3 regions of the Paenibacillus sp. FSL E2-8871 genome follow, and region 1 is predicted to be linked to each of the others. Evidence: riboswitches for the same ligand, from Rfam matches in the RefSeq annotation. Region 1 holds a riboswitch; each other region holds the start of a gene.
The links. Region 1 has a riboswitch for cobalamin ahead of metE (5-methyltetrahydropteroyltriglutamate--homocysteine S-methyltransferase). Riboswitches for the same ligand answer to the same signal wherever they lie in the genome.
Positions count from the first base shown of each region.

Region 2: linked by a shared signal. The riboswitch ahead of NYE25_RS23425 (anaerobic ribonucleoside triphosphate reductase) and the one ahead of metE (5-methyltetrahydropteroyltriglutamate--homocysteine S-methyltransferase) in region 1 are both predicted to bind cobalamin.
Region 3: linked by a shared signal. The riboswitch ahead of NYE25_RS24890 (S-layer homology domain-containing protein) and the one ahead of metE (5-methyltetrahydropteroyltriglutamate--homocysteine S-methyltransferase) in region 1 are both predicted to bind cobalamin.

Region 1 is NZ_JBBOBV010000001.1:2,754,243-2,759,800, forward strand. It holds gene NYE25_RS12690 (DUF4349 domain-containing protein) at 1-651, opposite strand, end outside; gene NYE25_RS12695 (DUF1540 domain-containing protein) at 1,146-1,298, shown strand; gene metE (5-methyltetrahydropteroyltriglutamate--homocysteine S-methyltransferase) at 1,437-3,737, opposite strand; cobalamin riboswitch at 3,892-4,097, opposite strand; gene NYE25_RS12705 (undecaprenyl-diphosphate phosphatase) at 4,356-5,216, opposite strand; gene NYE25_RS12710 (DedA family protein) at 5,266-5,558, opposite strand, start outside.
Region 2 is NZ_JBBOBV010000001.1:5,181,075-5,186,632, forward strand. It holds gene NYE25_RS23415 (ribonucleoside-diphosphate reductase subunit alpha) at 1-19, opposite strand, end outside; gene nrdG (anaerobic ribonucleoside-triphosphate reductase activating protein) at 75-590, opposite strand; gene NYE25_RS23425 (anaerobic ribonucleoside triphosphate reductase) at 587-2,572, opposite strand; cobalamin riboswitch at 2,790-3,024, opposite strand; gene NYE25_RS23430 (MTH1187 family thiamine-binding protein) at 3,399-3,707, shown strand; tRNA gene NYE25_RS23435 (tRNA-Thr) at 3,803-3,874, shown strand; gene NYE25_RS23440 (NAD(P)H-dependent oxidoreductase) at 4,190-4,732, shown strand; gene NYE25_RS23445 (winged helix-turn-helix transcriptional regulator) at 4,797-5,171, opposite strand; gene NYE25_RS23450 (hypothetical protein) at 5,557-5,558, opposite strand, start outside.
Region 3 is NZ_JBBOBV010000001.1:5,523,680-5,529,237, forward strand. It holds gene NYE25_RS24880 (cellulase family glycosylhydrolase) at 1-1,643, opposite strand, end outside; gene NYE25_RS24885 (hypothetical protein) at 1,863-2,441, shown strand; cobalamin riboswitch at 2,533-2,733, shown strand; gene NYE25_RS24890 (S-layer homology domain-containing protein) at 2,899-5,558, shown strand, end outside.

The DNA.
Region 1 (5,558 bases):
GGATTTCGTTGCTTTTTTCATAAACTCTGTATATTGTGCTTCCATTAGCTGCTTTGCCTTCAAACGTGACTCCAGATCAACGTACTCTTCAGAGACATCCTGACCTTGAATGCTGCGCTGTAGAGATTCGTGTTTTACTTGTTCTAATTTATTCAGAAAAGGTGAGAATCCGGAGGCAGGTACCTTAAGGATAAACGTCCCACCTTGCTCGTACTGTGACATATTTTCATTAAACTCAATAATATATCCATTGGCCATGGTTACTAAATTACGTATTTCAGTCTGTGCTTTTCCATAGTCTTCTACTTCCATGTTAAGATTCGCTTTATAGATCAGCTTCTTGTTCAAGCCCGCTACTACATCGCTACCAGTAAATCCTGCACTTGCTTGAACTGTATTTTCTGATGTGGAGCCCTTTACAGCCAAGTTCTCGCTGCCAGTTGCTTCTGCCTCAGGAGCTGCCGAAGTGCTTTGATTCGCTGTTGAGGCCATCGAGTTCTGCGACTGTACCTCTACTGCTGCGTCGTTACTCGTACTACCATTTTCTTTTGCCGAACTATCTGCCGCTGAATTCCTATCCGCTGAGCCACAACCCGCCAAGACTACCGCAAGAATTAATAAACATAAGTAATGCAGACCCCATTTACGCATTCTCATTCCTCCAAAAATGTAATAGATACCGCTTGCATGGATCATAATATCGTTACGGAATGTCTTGTTCTAAGCAGATCTCTTCCGTAACTCTTTACTAAGACGTTCCAAAACTTGGAAGGTTGCACTGAAAAATGGAATTGTGTACAGTTTCTTATGAATTATGTTCTCAAAATAAAAAAAAGAGTCGCATTTCTGCAACTCTTTTAGTTTAAGCTATTATACAGAAGCACTGTTGTATACAGGCTGAGAGATTCTTCTAGTCAAACCACTTCTAGTGACATATGGGACAACATATCCATTCGAATAACCCATTTGCTTACACGCACTTTATTTGGTACAATTACCACGTCTAACCACGTAAAAAAATACCAAAAACCCTCTATTCATAATGAATGAGGGCAGAACACGGTTCTGTTCGGACAAGCTCCACCTTGTTGAACAGAGAAGTTTTTTAATAATGCTGTCTATTACAAAAGGGGAGGTGAACCCTCATGGCAAAAGACGTAATTTGCGAAGTTAACTCCTGCACCCACTGGGCAGAAGAGAACAAATGCAGTGCTGATTCTATCTTTGTAGCTTTCCACAGCTCCCAAGAACCTACACGTGCAGAAGAAACAGATTGCAAGACTTTCGAAAGCAAATAAGGTGATGATTTGAAGGGACCCTCCACGGTTCCTTCTTTTCTTTTCTCATTCTATCAAGAATGAGAATTATTATCAAGTGGCTGAAATAAAAAGCCAGGGAGAAATTCCCCGGCTATGATTTATTGTATACCTCTTATGTTATTTGGAAGCACTAACTCCTGCATTTTCTCTTGCAATAGCGGCAGCCTTTACCATGTTACGAAGTGCATCTTCTGTCTCCTGCCAGCCACGTGTCTTAAGACCGCAATCCGGATTAATCCAGAACTGTTCAGGATCAAGCACCCGCAGCGCACGATCAATATTAGCTGTCATCTCTTCTACTGCAGGAACCCGTGGACTATGGATATCATATACACCAAGACCAATTCCTTTATCATACTCCTGCTCCTCAAAGCTAACGATCAGTTCCCCATGGCTACGTGAAGTCTCAATAGAGATAACATCCGCATCCATCGCTGAAATGGAGTCTATTATGTCATTAAATTCGCTATAGCACATGTGGGTATGAATTTGTGTCGTAGCCTTCACATGATTCGTCGCGATACGGAACGATTTCACCGCCCAATTCAAGTATGCCTCATGATCTTCCGCCTTCAAAGGAAGTCCTTCACGGATAGCCGGTTCATCTACTTGAATCATCTCTATGCCTGCATCCTCCAAAGCTTTAACTTCATGACGGAGCGCTAAGGCAATTTGATTCGCTACTGCTTCCCGACTAAGATCATCACGTACGAAAGACCAATTGAGAATCGTAACAGGACCAGTCAACATACCTTTAACAGGAAGGGAAGTTAACGACTGAGCATAGACGCTTTCTTTTACAGTCATAGGCTGGATAAAAGCTATATCCGCATAAATAACTGGGGGCTTAACGCAGCGTGATCCGTAGGATTGAACCCAGCCATTACTAGTAAATAAGTAACCATCCAACTTCTCCCCGAAAAACTCCACCATATCGGTTCTTTCGAACTCACCGTGCACGAGTACATCCAGACCCAGCTTTTCTTGGAAAGTGATTGCATCTGCAATCTGCTCACGAACGAACCCGTCGTAACGCTCTTGATTCCATACGCCTTTACGCCATTTCAACCTTGCCTGGCGCACTTCTACGGTCTGTGGAAAGCTTCCGTTTGTTGTCGTTGGCAGAAGTGGCAGCTGCCACTTCTCCTGCTGCACCTTCAGGCGCTCAGCAAAAGGTAGGCTACGTTGGTCTGGTAAATCTGTAAGTCCGAGAACTTGCTCGGCCACATCCTTACGACCGCGTTCAGGAAGTGCACGGAAGGCAGTAAGGGCTTCACGACTGGCCGTCAACGCAGCAGCAGCTTCTGCTGTACCCTCTAAGGCTGCAGCAAGCAGGCCAAGCTCTCTAAGCTTCTCATCAGCAAAAGCTAAAGCAGCCTTGACGGTGGCCTTCAGCTTCACCTCACCCTGAACAGTAACCGGAACATGCAGCAAACTGCAAGAAGGCTGTATAATAAGACGATCAAGTGATACATGTACACTCAGCTTCTCGATTAGCTGCAGCTTAGCATCCAGATCTGAGCGCCAGATGTTGCGTCCGTCAATAATACCCGCTCCCAGCCACTTATCCTCAGGCCAGCCAAGACGTTCAATCGATGCCAGGTTCGTCCCGCCATCATGGACAAAATCAAGACCTAAACCTTGTACCGGAAGCTTGAACAGTGCCTCCAGCGGTTCAGCAGCTTCAAAGTAAGTCTGCAGAATAATATTTAATCCAGGCACGGATTCAGCAATTTCTGTGTAAATCGAGTGAAGTAAGGATAATTCTGATTCATTAATTCCTGTAACAATCGCTGGTTCATCAATTTGTACCCAGCTTACTCCTTCTTGCTTCAGTTCCTGCAACAGCTGAACGTAAACCGGAAGAAACCGAGCAGCAATCTTCGCAATATCCGCAGATGCAAAACCTTTTGACAACTTAAGGAATGTATAAAGGCCTAAAACCACAGGTTTACCCTCAATTCCCGCTTGGGACTTGGCAAAACGATAAGCTGCCAGTGGTTTATTCTCGGTCAGACGCGGCGTTTGTGCACCGATCTCTGGAACGATGTAATGATAGTTCGTATTGAACCATTTAGTCATCTCGCAAGCGGTAGCCTCAGCATTTCCTCTAGCCATCGCAAAATAAAGATCAAGCCCAATGTCGCCACCATCATACGCATAACGTGGAGGTACGATCCCGAACATTACAGCTGTATCTAGCACATGATCGTAGAACGTAAAATCATTTACCGGAATTAAATCAATTCCTGCCTCCTGCTGAGTCTTCAAATGCTGAAGCTGAATTCCTGTCATTTCAGAACGGAACTCTTCCTCATTTATTTTTCCCGCCCAGAAGGCTTCCAACGTTTTCTTCCACTCGCGGTTTTTCCCGATTCTTGGATAGCCAAGATTGCTTACTTTTACTTTGTTCGTCACTTTGCAGCTCCCCTTCTCCATCTTCTTATTTTGGACTCGATATCACTTGCATTCCTATAAAAAAGAGCGCCCTTCCCTAAAAAAGTCAAAGGGAAAGACGCCCATAATATACCTATGGTTAACGTCTAACACCTTCCTATCCTCCGTAGGTGTAGCAGTGCTGTTGAAACAGGCAGGTCTCCTGGCTAGCGGTGTCAACATCCTTAGCAGTCTTCCCAGCAGTAGTAAATTGCCAGTGACATATGTTGCTATGGACTCTTCCGTTACAGTGGCGGGACCGCATCGGCTTCAAACCGAATTTCCCTATTAAGCCTACCGAATTACTAATTTCCGGCAAGCACCTGTCTCCGATATTGTCAAGCTAAAACGCCTTTGGCGTCCTTTTAAGGACGGTAAGCGTTTATGCGAGAATTATAAGAAAGTATTTCGTGAAACTTTTACTTTCTTATAATTTAATTGCTAAAACGCCTTCAGCGTCCTTTTAAGGACGGTAAGCGTTTATGCGAGAATTATAAGGATAAAGTGAGTGTCTTAAATCTGATGTCATCATACGTGAAAGCCCCCGTCATCTGCAATAGATTACGGGGGCTTTTGTTATATCGATTCCTTATAACGGATTTAGAAAAACACGAAATATACTACTGCAGCAAGTACTATGCGATATATAGCAAATGGTAAAAGCTTAATCCGGTTGATCAATTTCAAGAAGAAACGCATCGATAATAGTGCAAATACAAAGGCACTGATAAAACCTGCAATGAAGAACGGCAGGGCATCGATGGTGAAATATTGCCAGTTCTTCATCAGTGAGAGTAAACTGGCGCCTGCCATGATTGGAACAGCCATAATAAACGTGAAATCAGCAGCAGCGCGATGACTCATACCCAGAAGAACACCACCAGAAATCGTCGACCCGGAACGAGAAAATCCCGGCCACAAGGAGAAGCACTGGACCAGACCAACACCTAGCGCCTGCTTATATGTAATCTGATCGACACTCTCCGTTTGAATCTTCTTTGGTCCGAATAGATCCGCAATAATCATTAATACAGCACCGACTACTAGACCGATTAACACGGTGGATGTAGAGAATAAATGCTCGTCAATATAATCATTAAACAGAACCCCCAGCACGCCTGCTGGCACTAAACCTACAAGCACCTGTGTAAGCTTCAGGTGGCCGCCTTTTTCAAGCTGTGGTTGTTGCTCGGTTACAGGATCCAACTGCTTGCGGCTGAAACGCTTTAAGCCCAGCAATTCAATGAACCGATTTCTAAAAATAACTACAACTGCTAATATTGACCCCAGCTGTATAACCACTTTGAACGTATTGGCCGTATATTGCCCAAATAACTCTGTCGATTTTAACCACATATCATCAACAATAATCATATGACCTGTGGAGGATACCGGAGCAAATTCAGTCAATCCTTCAACAATTCCCAAAATAATAGCTTTAATAATCGTTAATAGCTCCATTTGTTCTCCTCCTTTTAATCATAACTTTTATCTATAAGTCCTTCTCGGCTCAACCTTCGGTGTTCATTTTCCGGCTGCGCTTGCGGAAGAACAAATACCCAAGGATCACTACTCCACCTGCAAGAAGCACGTACACTACGTTGGAGTACATATCCATATACATGGCGATGTCTTCCCAGGACTCACCCAATGCCGCACCAATAAGCACCAGCAATAGATTCCATCCCAGCGTACCAATCGTTGTGAAGATCATAAACACTCCAAATTTCATGCCCGACATCCCTGCAGGGATCGAAATCAAACTACGCACTAGTGGAACCATCCGACAAAATAGTACGGTCC
Region 2 (5,558 bases), 2.4 Mb from region 1:
TTACTACGAATTGTGGCATGGTTATTTCATCCCTTCTTATTTTGGGTTAATTTTGAATATCAAAAATTGATATATTATAGCGCAGTAGGCTGCCACAGAAAGACCTCCGAGCCGTTCGTACTGGCCGGAATGTCGATTATGCGTTGGTTATAGCTTCCTCGGTAAGGAAGTGTAGTATCTTTCAATTCTTCTATAAAACGTCCATCTATTAATACCTGACACTGTGTAAGTAGATTCCACTCCGGCGAACCGGGAAGGGCGGTTAGTTCCTCATACGTATAACCACTGTAAATCCAGATGGGGAAGCCAGGGAGCACGGCGCGAAGCTCATGAATGAACCCAAGTACCTCTTCTGCCGAGAAAAAAGGATCGCCGCCTGCCAGTGTTAGACCATCCAGCAAAGGGTTAGCGGCGATTTCTGCAATGATTTCATGTTGACGTTCTAAGGTGAAGACTTCTCCATATTTAAAGTTCCATGTCTCGGGATTAAAGCATCCCGGGCAACGATGACGGCAGCCGCTGATGAAGAGGACGGCCCGCATGCCCTCTCCCTCGTTAATCGACTCCGGATAGTATCCGCAAATATTCATAGATGCTTAACGCGATCCCGTACTTCGGCTTGTTTGGCGGCATTGAAGCGGGTCTGATAGTCGCCAGTTAAATAACCTGTAACTCTGCGCAAACGACGGATGTGCACGTCATTCTCATGTGCGTTGCAGGAAGGACAGTTTGTCCCAATTACGCCTTCGTATCCGCAGCTGGAGCAGCGGTCAATCGGATGGTTAATGCTGAAGTAGCTGACCTGTTGTTCTAGTGCATATTTAATGATTTTGATAAAAGCAGATGGATTGCTGCGGGCATTGCCATTTAATTCGACATAAGAAATAGCCCCGGCATTGCAGTATTCATGGAAAGGAGCTTCCAAGCTGATCTTCTGAGCAGCACCTAGATCGTAGTATACAGGGATGTGGAAAGAGTTCGTATAATACTCACGGTCAGTTACGCCCGGAATAGAACCCAGTACCATGCGATCAATCTTGGTGAATTTGCCGGACAGGCCCTCTGCTGGTGTTGCGAACAAGGTAATGTTGAGATTAAGTTCCTCACTTTTAAGGTCGCAATACTCCCGCATGTGACGCACGATAGCCACAGCCTTGGCATGGACTTCAATATCCTCGCCATGGTGTTTGCCGTACATGGCTTTCATGCATTCCGCCATACCGATGAAGCCAAGCGACAGACTACCATGTTTCAGCAGTTCGCCTACAGAGTCTTCAGGAGCGAGATTTTCGCCGCCTTCCCAGACGCCTTCTCGCATCATGAAATCGGATGCTTTAGCTTTTTGCGCGCTTTGGATGTGGAACCGATGAAGAAGTCCTTCCAGCGCAATATCCATATAGTGATTTAGATCCTCATAGAAGCCAGCTTCGTCTGCGACGGTACGTCGGCCTGTTACTGTGCCGTGTGCCAGACCGAGCCGAACCAGATTCAGTGTATTAAAGGAAAGGTTGCCCTTCCCGGAGCAATGATTACGCCCAAAACGGTCACCGAGCACTCGGGTGCGGCAGCCCATTGTAGCAAATTCCGTATCAGGATCACTTGGATCATAATACTGCAAGTTTAGCGGAGCGTCCAGATTAGCGAAGTTCGGATATAGTCTGCGTGCAGAACATTCCGCCGCTTTTAGGAACAATTCATAGTTAGGATCGCCTTGCTGTTGATTGACTCCTTGCTTGCATTTGAAGATTTGAATCGGGAACACAGGTGTTTCTCCGCTGCCAAGTCCGTTCATCGTTGCTGTTAGCAGGGAGCTGATCACAAGCTGACCTTCTGGTGAAGTACAAGTACCATAATTGATGCTGGTAAACGGAATTTGCCCACCGGATCGGCTGGACATGGTGTTGAGATTATGTACCATACTTTCAGCCGCTTGCAGGGTTTCGATTTCGGTTTCCTTTAGTGCAAAACGAAACGCTTTTGGATATAACTCCGCCAGATCGGTCCGACTCATTGTAATCTCGCCCAAAGAATCATTAGCTTGTCCCTCATCAAAATAATCCAGACCCTTGCGGAACAGCTTAGCGAAGGATTTGGTTACATAAGGTGCAAGATCATAGTCGAGCTTATTGGCGGATACGCCGCCATATTGAGCATTTTGCTGGGATTGAAAAATAATTGCTACCAGTGACATAGCTGTCATTATGGAGTTCGGAGGACGAACACTGCCGTTGCCGGTGTTGAAGCCTTCGCGGAGAAGCTTATCAAACGGGATAAAAATGCAGTTAGTCGTTCCGATTGCGTATTGATCCAGATCATGCACATAGACGACATTGTCATCAATGGCTTGCACTAGCTGCGGCGGCATCGTAAAGTTGCGGGCGTACCATTTTGAATATTCACTGCCGAACTTGCTCATTTTACCGGAGAAACTCTCTCCGTTCAAATTGGCATTCTCGCGCAGCAAGTCCAAATCCCGGCTGTCGATAATATCGCGTCCTAAATCAATGAGCTCTTCTAAAAGAACTTCTCGTGCATTTGTTGTACCGTTAAATTGTCTCTCCAACAACGTCATTGTATAGCTCTCCTCTCAGTCTATCGTCCTATCATTAAGAAGTGGGGCCGCATGAGCGGCCGTATATTCATTGTGATCTCATAAAAAAAGCATCCTCTAGCGAGGATGGCAGAAAATGCCCGATGCGTTATGTAAATATCCACACAGATATTTGTAGTGGCCTCTAAGAAGATGACCGCATGCGGACACCGTTCCTGTTCCTCGCAGGCACTCATAGTTGGTGTCGTCGAAACAGGCAGGTCTCCTGGCTTCCGTAGGACCTCTCAGCGCCTTCCCAAGGGGGCTCTTACCCCTCAGTGACTTCTGCCAGGAGATCTGCCCATCTTAAGCTTCTAAAAGCTTGTAAGGGGCATCCGGTTACAGTGGCGGGACCGCAGCGGATTTTCACCGTACTTCCCTATTAAGCTCTAATTCCGATAAAGGATCAAAGCGCCTGTCTCCACTATATTTTGTTGTCGTTAGATAAAAATAACCCAAGATGTTGTGTTTGTAAACAGTTTTTTAGAAAACCCGCGCGGGGAGCGGGTTCTTCAAAAGTACTCCACAAATGATCCACAGGCTGTCCATAAGTAATCCACAATTGATCCACAGGCATATAAAAAATGATTCATAAATTGTCCGAAAAGATGCCACAAAGAGTCCATAAATGTAGTGCAGATGACCCTAGAATTCATGTTAGAAAAAATACTTGTGGCGAAAGTCATATTTCGGAGAATTTTGGGGAAAGAAGAAGGGGCATAATAAAGCTGAGATCATTTGTGGGAGAGCGGTGGAGTTGTTACAATAGAAGGAGACACATACTTTAAAATTCCGAGGAGGTATTCTCATGCCTATTGCTGAAGTAACCGTTATTCCGATTGGAACAGGTAGTACGAGCCTTAGCAGCTATGTTGCGGATATGCAGCGAGTGCTGAAGACGGTAGAAGGGATTACTTATGAGCTTACATCCATGGGTACAATCATCGAAGGGCCTCTTCAGCGTATTTTTGCTGCAGTCGAAGCGCTGCACGAGTCTCCTTTTGCCGCAGGTGCAGAGCGTGTCTCTACCTCACTTAAAATAGACGACCGCCGCGATAAACCCTCCACTAGCCGTGGAAAGCTGGAGTCTGTGGAGCGTAAACTACAGGTGGAATAGCAGTTTGGGAGAGTAGGGAAATAGGGAGAAATAGGCTTGCGTTTCTGGCTGAAAGTTGTATAATATTTTTTGTTTGACAGAAAAATCAGCCTTAAGCTGGTGTAGCTCAGGGGTAGAGCAACGCACTCGTAATGCGTAGGCCGGGGGTTCAATTCCCTTCACCAGCATATCTAAGAATTGCGCAATGGCACGGTTTCCGGGATTTCGGGACCGTGCCATTTGTCTTGAAATCACCTATCTTCTAACATTCGTCTAACCTTTACTCAATTAAAATGGGGGAATGACCCAGTCTCTCTTGTGTGATATTTGGTGTACACCGAAGACGAGATTCGCCCCGAAGACTATACATCAATCATACGTGCAGGCAGGTTGCAGTGCTTACCTTTAGGTAAGTACGTGAACTAAAAGTGCATACTTACGCGATGGCATGGTGGGAGGTATACTCAAGTCCTAAATCTGATTCAAACATGGAGGATACACCATTGAAAACACTTATTGTCGTCACGCACCCAAACATCGAAACATCCGTCGTTAATAAACGCTGGATCGAAGAACTCCGTAAATATCCAGACAAATATACGGTGCACGAGCTGTACAAAGCCTATCCCGATGAAAAAATCAACGTGGAAAAGGAACAACAACTGATTGAAGCGCATGATAAGCTCGTCTTACAATTCCCTGTCTACTGGTTTAGTAGTCCACCTCTGCTTAAAAAGTGGCTGGACGAAGTATTTACTTACGGATGGGCATATGGTTCGAAGAGTGATAAATTAAGAAATCGAAAAATCGCATTAGCTGTAACTGCCGGAGGAAGTGCAAAAGACTTTAGTGAAGAAGGTAAACTCGGCTACGGGCTTGACCGTATTTTATCTCCCTTTGACACGACTTTTTTGTACTGCAACGCTGATTATCGTTCCTTCTATGCCATTTATGGCACGGAATCTGAGACGGTAGGAAGTACGGATTACTTAAAGAAATTGGATATCAGTTCGCAAGGCTATGTTGAATTTATCGAAAATATGTAATTAGAATTGAAACAAAAAGCAGCATTTTCATTAATGGAAATGCTGCTTTTGTCATAAGTTGTCGTTAAATCGTAAAAGGTATGGTTATCTCTTGCGCGGCTGGAACGAAGTTTTTCTCTCCCCAAGTGCACATCATATCCAGCACCGGAATAAGCGATTGGCCCTTCTCGGTCAAGGAATACTCAACTTTAGGGGGAATCTGGGGGAATTCCTCGCGCCTGACGAGACAGTCGGCTTCCAGTTCTTTCAACATAACGCTTAACGTCTTAAAAGGTATTGTGCCGATACCCCGTTGCAGTTCATTGAACCGCACGATCTTGTTTTCAGAGAGATAGTAGAGAATAGTCATTTTATATTTACCACTAATGATAGACAAGGTGTAGCCAAAGCTAGTGTCCTTCTGCTGAATGCCAGGTGGTATACAGATTTCATCACTCATGGGCTAGTACCCTCCTTCAGAAAATATTCAACGAAAAGGCAAACGCCTGTTGTCGCTCCGTACTCAGGTCCCGACTTTATTATGTTTTCAACCTGCTATCAAGTCATCCTGCGAGCAACGAACTCACTATATCATTTTGAAACGATTAGTTCAAAGCACTCGTGGCTAACTATCAATCGGATAGCCTAAGCTACGAATTGAAGTTTTTTAATGTAATTTTCATGTGAGCATCATCTTATTTTCAGGTTCAAGGTATATATTGAAGACACCAAACACCCCCCAGTGTTTTGTGGTATAAATCTCTCAGGTCTTGCCAACTCCCATGGTAAGGCCTATTTTTTTGTTCGCTAATTAAATGGGGGAGGGGGGCAGCTTCTTCGCTACTTC
Region 3 (5,558 bases), 2.8 Mb from region 1:
TTCAAGATGATCTCTCCATCTTTAACATCTTTAAAGAAGGCTGGAAGCAGCTTGATTTCTTTCGTGTTATAAGAGGGTGAGAACGTATTGCCGAACTCCTTGAATGGTGTCCAGTCTTGCGGGCCTGCATTGCCACCAGCGGTATAGACAGCCTCCATCGTGGCAAGCTGGTTACCATTAAAGGTAGTTGGAATCGCAAACGATTCAGTCGTACCTTTGGCATCATTTAATTTGGCAGTGTCATTCACGATGATCTTTAGTCTCCACGCAACACCTTTGTTGAATTTCAACGTTAACACAGCATTTTCACCGTATTTTTGGGAAGCTGTGAGTTTTTTGAGTTGACTGGCTTTGAGTGTGAGCTCCTCGCCATTCAAGGTGTAATCTTTTCCCTTTGTTAGATACTTCCCATTTGCACTAATCGTGGTTAGCTTATTGCCGTTTAGGTTCAGCTTCACCTTGGTGTCTTTGATCGCTGCACCTTTTTTTAGATAGATCAGATCGCTTTCAATGCTGGAGGAACGTTCCTTCAGACCAGACATTAATACACCCTGCAGCTCAGAATCGGACCACTTATACGTTTTGCGGTTGAAATGCTGCCCGTTATCCCAGAGCATGGAGGTCATTTTCTTTTCTTTTAAATAATAGGTAAGGTACTCGAAGAATTTCAGCTTCTCGCCTTGTTCAATCACACCTGTATCTTTATCGAATCCTAGCAGTCCAAACTCACCAACGATAACAGGGATTCCTTTGGCTACGAATGTGTTGTGAACGTTATCAAAAGTTTGGGTGATATCGTTTTTTGTATCTTTTTCAAACGTGGTGTAACCAGCGATATTCACACTGAACGGCCAGAAGCCATAGTAGTGAACGGTCGCAATTATGTTCGGATCGTTAAGAGCTGTAATCGTCTTGTAGAGCTGATCCATTCTAGGTTGGGTAGGAGAAGTCTCTAATGAAGGTAGCACTAGCGGACGGACATCATTCTTTCCACCTGAGTTTCGAACGATCTGATGGAAGGAATTGTTGAGCTCTGCAAGCATCTGTTCCATCTTCGCTTCATCCGTACTTCCGCCATCCGTGAAACGAGGTTCATTAATGCTTTCGAACATCAGCTTATCGGATTTATCCTTGAAGCGGTCCGCAATTTGAGTCCATGCTGCATTATAACGCGCCAGCGTCTCATCATGCTTCTCTTCCATATGACTTACCCATAACCAGGAGTCGTGATGGACATTGATCATTACATATAGTTTGGCGTCTAGCGCCCAGCCTACAACTTCTTCGACACGGTCGAGGTAAGCTTGATCAATGGTGTAGTTCGGTGCTTCACCTATGTGTGAATCCCAAGTGATAGGAATCCGGATACTTTTGTAGCCTTGTGCGGCGATTTTCTTAATCAGTTCTTGGGTCACACGCGGATTGCCCCAGGAGGTTTCATCCTCACCTGTAGCATCTAGAGTATTGCCAAGGTTCCATCCGGGCTGCATATCGTCTACATAGGATTGGATCTTACTCTTTGGTGCTGCCTTAGCTTGTTGCTCGTCCTTAGTGGCAGCGGCGGCAATGGATGAGAACAAAGAGAGCAGAAGAGCGGTGACAAGGGTCAATGATAAGAAGGATTTCTGGATTCGAGTAGTCATTGAATTCTCCTTTGTAAGATCATTTTTGAGGATGCTTAAACCTGACCTTCCTTAGTACTTTGGTGCTTAGATGAACACGTACACCTCCAATAATCTGTTGTAAACGCTTACCAAATACCCTAACATAGAACATTTGCTGTGAGTACCTTACTAATTTGTGGTAAATTCATATATGAATTAGTGATTTGCAGTGATTCCAAAGTTATGGAGGGCAATCCAGTGAGCAGATTTCATTACATAGGCTCGGCTACAGAGCTTCCGTTAGGAGAAAGAGGCAGTGTACCGTCAGCAAAGACATATAATGAAGTGAAAAATTCCCCGGAGTATAAGAAACAAAGAGAGGCTCTGCGCCTGCAAGGTATAATTCCTTTGGATGACATCGCAGATCTGTCTCATTTAAGAGATGAGGACTGTCTTTTATACGACTCGGAAGAAGATGCAGCGGGTATTTTTATAGAGGAGCTTGGGTATTGGAACGATGAGATTCGCAAGCATTTTCGGAGTCCATATGTGTATCGGATTTCACCGAATTGGGGCGGCTTCTCTGTATCCCCTAAGCTAAAAGATACTCTACCGGGATCGTATAACGCCTCACTCAAGTGTTGTCGGGAGTTATTTAGGCTTATGACAGATTATGGGGTATCTGGTGCCGAGTTTGAGCTTTATACATGCTGGGCTGAGGAAGAAGGACTCCCACGTAATAAAAAGTATGATCGAATCTTTGATTTGGCCTCTTTGTCACTGGAGGATGGTTTTGAGCTGAGAGAAAAAGAGTATATTGTGGTTAAAATGATTTGATATTCAATAGGATTATCGCTAACTACTCGTTATACAAAAAACAAATATTGCATGACAAAAGCATATATATTAGATATGATGAAGCATGGAAAAATTAATATTAGCAATAGGTGCCAATTATGAATGTTTCGGAAATACAATCATAGATTGGTTAAATGGAAAGCGGGTGTGAATCCCGCGCGGTCCCGCCGCTGTGAAAGAGGAGTCCTTGCAAGGTACCACTGGGAAACTGGGAAGGTAGCAAGGGTGATGATACTTGAGCCAGAATATCTGCCTGTTTCTGATACACCGTTAAACTCTACGAGCGATAGAGAGGTGTTTGATATAGTATATGCCTGCTATTGTTGCGGTTCACTATCTTAAACCTCTTGACGTTATGTTGAGTGGTTTTTTTGTAGTGCTATGAAAGTTTATTCTGTTTTTTAACATAGAAAGAGAAGGGAAGGGTTATGGAAACATGAAGAAAAATAAGTTTTTAGCTTGGTTACTTATTGTAGCAGTATTTATCACGACGTTCTCTACAAGCGTAATCCCGGCTCATGCGAATGAAGCAAGCTCTACACTTAAAGGGTATGTCACTGTATCCGTAGAGAAGTTCACATTGGGTCAAGGATATATTAAGGATCCTATTAAAGTTCCATTCTACGAAGGGGATAATGGCGCATCACTAATAACACGTGCGCTAGGAGAAGGTAATTATAGAAACTTTGGAAGTATAGCTAGTAGTTTTTATTTATCTGAAGTTAAAGATAGTGGCAGAAGTGAAGTCAATATACCGCAGTATATTTTAGATATGATTTCAGCCGATGGGAATACAGTCGGAACTAAAGCAGACCAAGAGTGGCTAAGTCAGTTTGACTACACTCACATGTCGGGTTGGATGTATGCCGTAAATAATGAATTTCCTCCGTTCGGGATGTCTGATTATCACCCTCAAGACGGTGACATCATCCGAACACAGTTCACCACTTATGGCTATAGTTCTGATCTTGGTGGCTGGGGAGAACCTCCATTTCCATTTGCCAATAAGGATGCATTAACTGCGAAAATCGCAGAAATTAACAGTGATCCGAATAAAGAAAGTATTTTGGGCAAAACAGTAGTACAAAAAGCAGTTTACCAAGCTTATTCAGTGCTAGAAAATATGGAAAGCTCTCAATTAAGTGTAGATCATGCGCTGGTCGGGCTTACCCATTCTTTAGATATTGAGCCACCTATTATTACTGTAAGTGGTATGCAGGATAAACAGGAAGTATCCGATAAAGATTTAAGTTTCAGAGTAGCTGTCACAGATAATGTATATAACGGTATCATTCCAGTAGTAAAACTAAATGGAGTCACTCTATCTGCTACAGATGGTGAGTATAAGGTTTCTCTTAACCCAGGTGGTAATGTAATCACTGTCACAGCAGTAGACGGAGCAGAAAATAGAACAACACAAACTTATCAAGTTACCTACAAAATAAATGCTACAACGGGAGTCAAAGAACAGTTAGATAAGAGCCTTGCTTATATTCTAAACACCGTAAAGAATCCGTCATTTGGAACAGGTAGCGGAGAATGGTCAATTCTTTCACTAGCACAGGCCAACTACGAAGTGCCAAGTGGTTATTATGATCTCTATTACAACAATGTAGCTAAGAGAGTAAAAGAATTAATGAAGGATGGAAAACTCGATGCTACTAAAAGCACAGAGCATTCCAGAGCGATTCTAGGACTTACCTCTATCGGAAAAGATATCACGAATGTTGCGGGTTATGATCTAATCAATGCACTCGCTGATTATAAATATGTTCAGAAGCAAGGGAATAATGGTCCTATATTTGCTCTGATTGCTTTAGATAGTCATAACTACGACATCCCGGTATTATTCCCTAATCCTGATGAAAAGGGAGTAATATACCAAAGCACAAGAGAAAATCTGGTTCAGTACATCTTGGATAAAGAGGTTAAAAAAGGTGCAGCAGATGCCGGTGGCTGGGCTTTAGGAGTAACCAAAGCGGACGTTGATATGACCGCGATGGCGATGCAAGCACTTGCACCTTATTACGCAACGAATCCAAATGTAAAAGCTGCTGTGGATCGGGCGATTAATTGGTTATCGAGTACGCAAAATGATCAAGGCGGATTTACAAGCTGGGGAAGTACAAGCAGTGAAAGTATCTCGCAGGTAATAGTAGCCTTAACTGGCGTAGGCGTAGATCCACACAGTGACCCTAAGTTTGTGAAAAAAGGGAATTCGCTTATTGATGCGTTGCTTACCTTCGCTGGACCGGATGGCGGATTTAAGCATATTCTAACCGGAAAAGTAGATGGAATGGCTACGGATCAAGGTACGTATGCACTTATTGCTTACGATCGTCTGATCAATCATAAGAACCGTCTATTTGATATGAGTAATATAGTAATTCAGCAACCAGAGGAAACGAAAGAAATAGAAGTACAGTTACCCTCAGGTGATACACCCAAAGTTGTCATTTTTCAAAATAATAATAAATATATTCTTCCGATAAATTCAGGGGATAGCAACAAAGAAATTACAGTGCAAATCCCGAAATATAAGCAATCCTCGGTAAGTGTTAATTTACCTAGCAATAGTAATCTGCCTAAATTAGAGGTTACCAAAGGTGACGTATCTGTAGTCATCCCTAAGGGTACACAGGTTATAGAGGGAGATTCTTCAAAGGTTGAATTGATTTCACCTACAACAAGGACAGAATCTGCACTAAAAGATAGTCTGAATCAAATTATTCCTGGGGACAAGAAGCTTGATAGCATCGTTCAAGCATTTTCCATGGGAGGCAGCGCAAGAGTAGAATTCAGTCAATTTATTACGTTAACCTTTAAGGACCTTAAAGGAAAAGATGCTGCTTATATTCAAAACGGCACACCTCATGCGATTCAAAAATTTGCAAGTGATGACTTAGGTTTGGCAAGCGGCAAGTCAGAGTATGCCTACGATAATGGAAATGATTTAATCGTAAAAACCAATCATTTCACTGATTACATTGCGTATTCCTCCACTGCAGTACAAACACCTGGTGGTGACGGTAATGGTAACGGTAACGGCGATGGAGGAACCACTCCATCTAAGCCATACGTAACCCTATCCGTGGA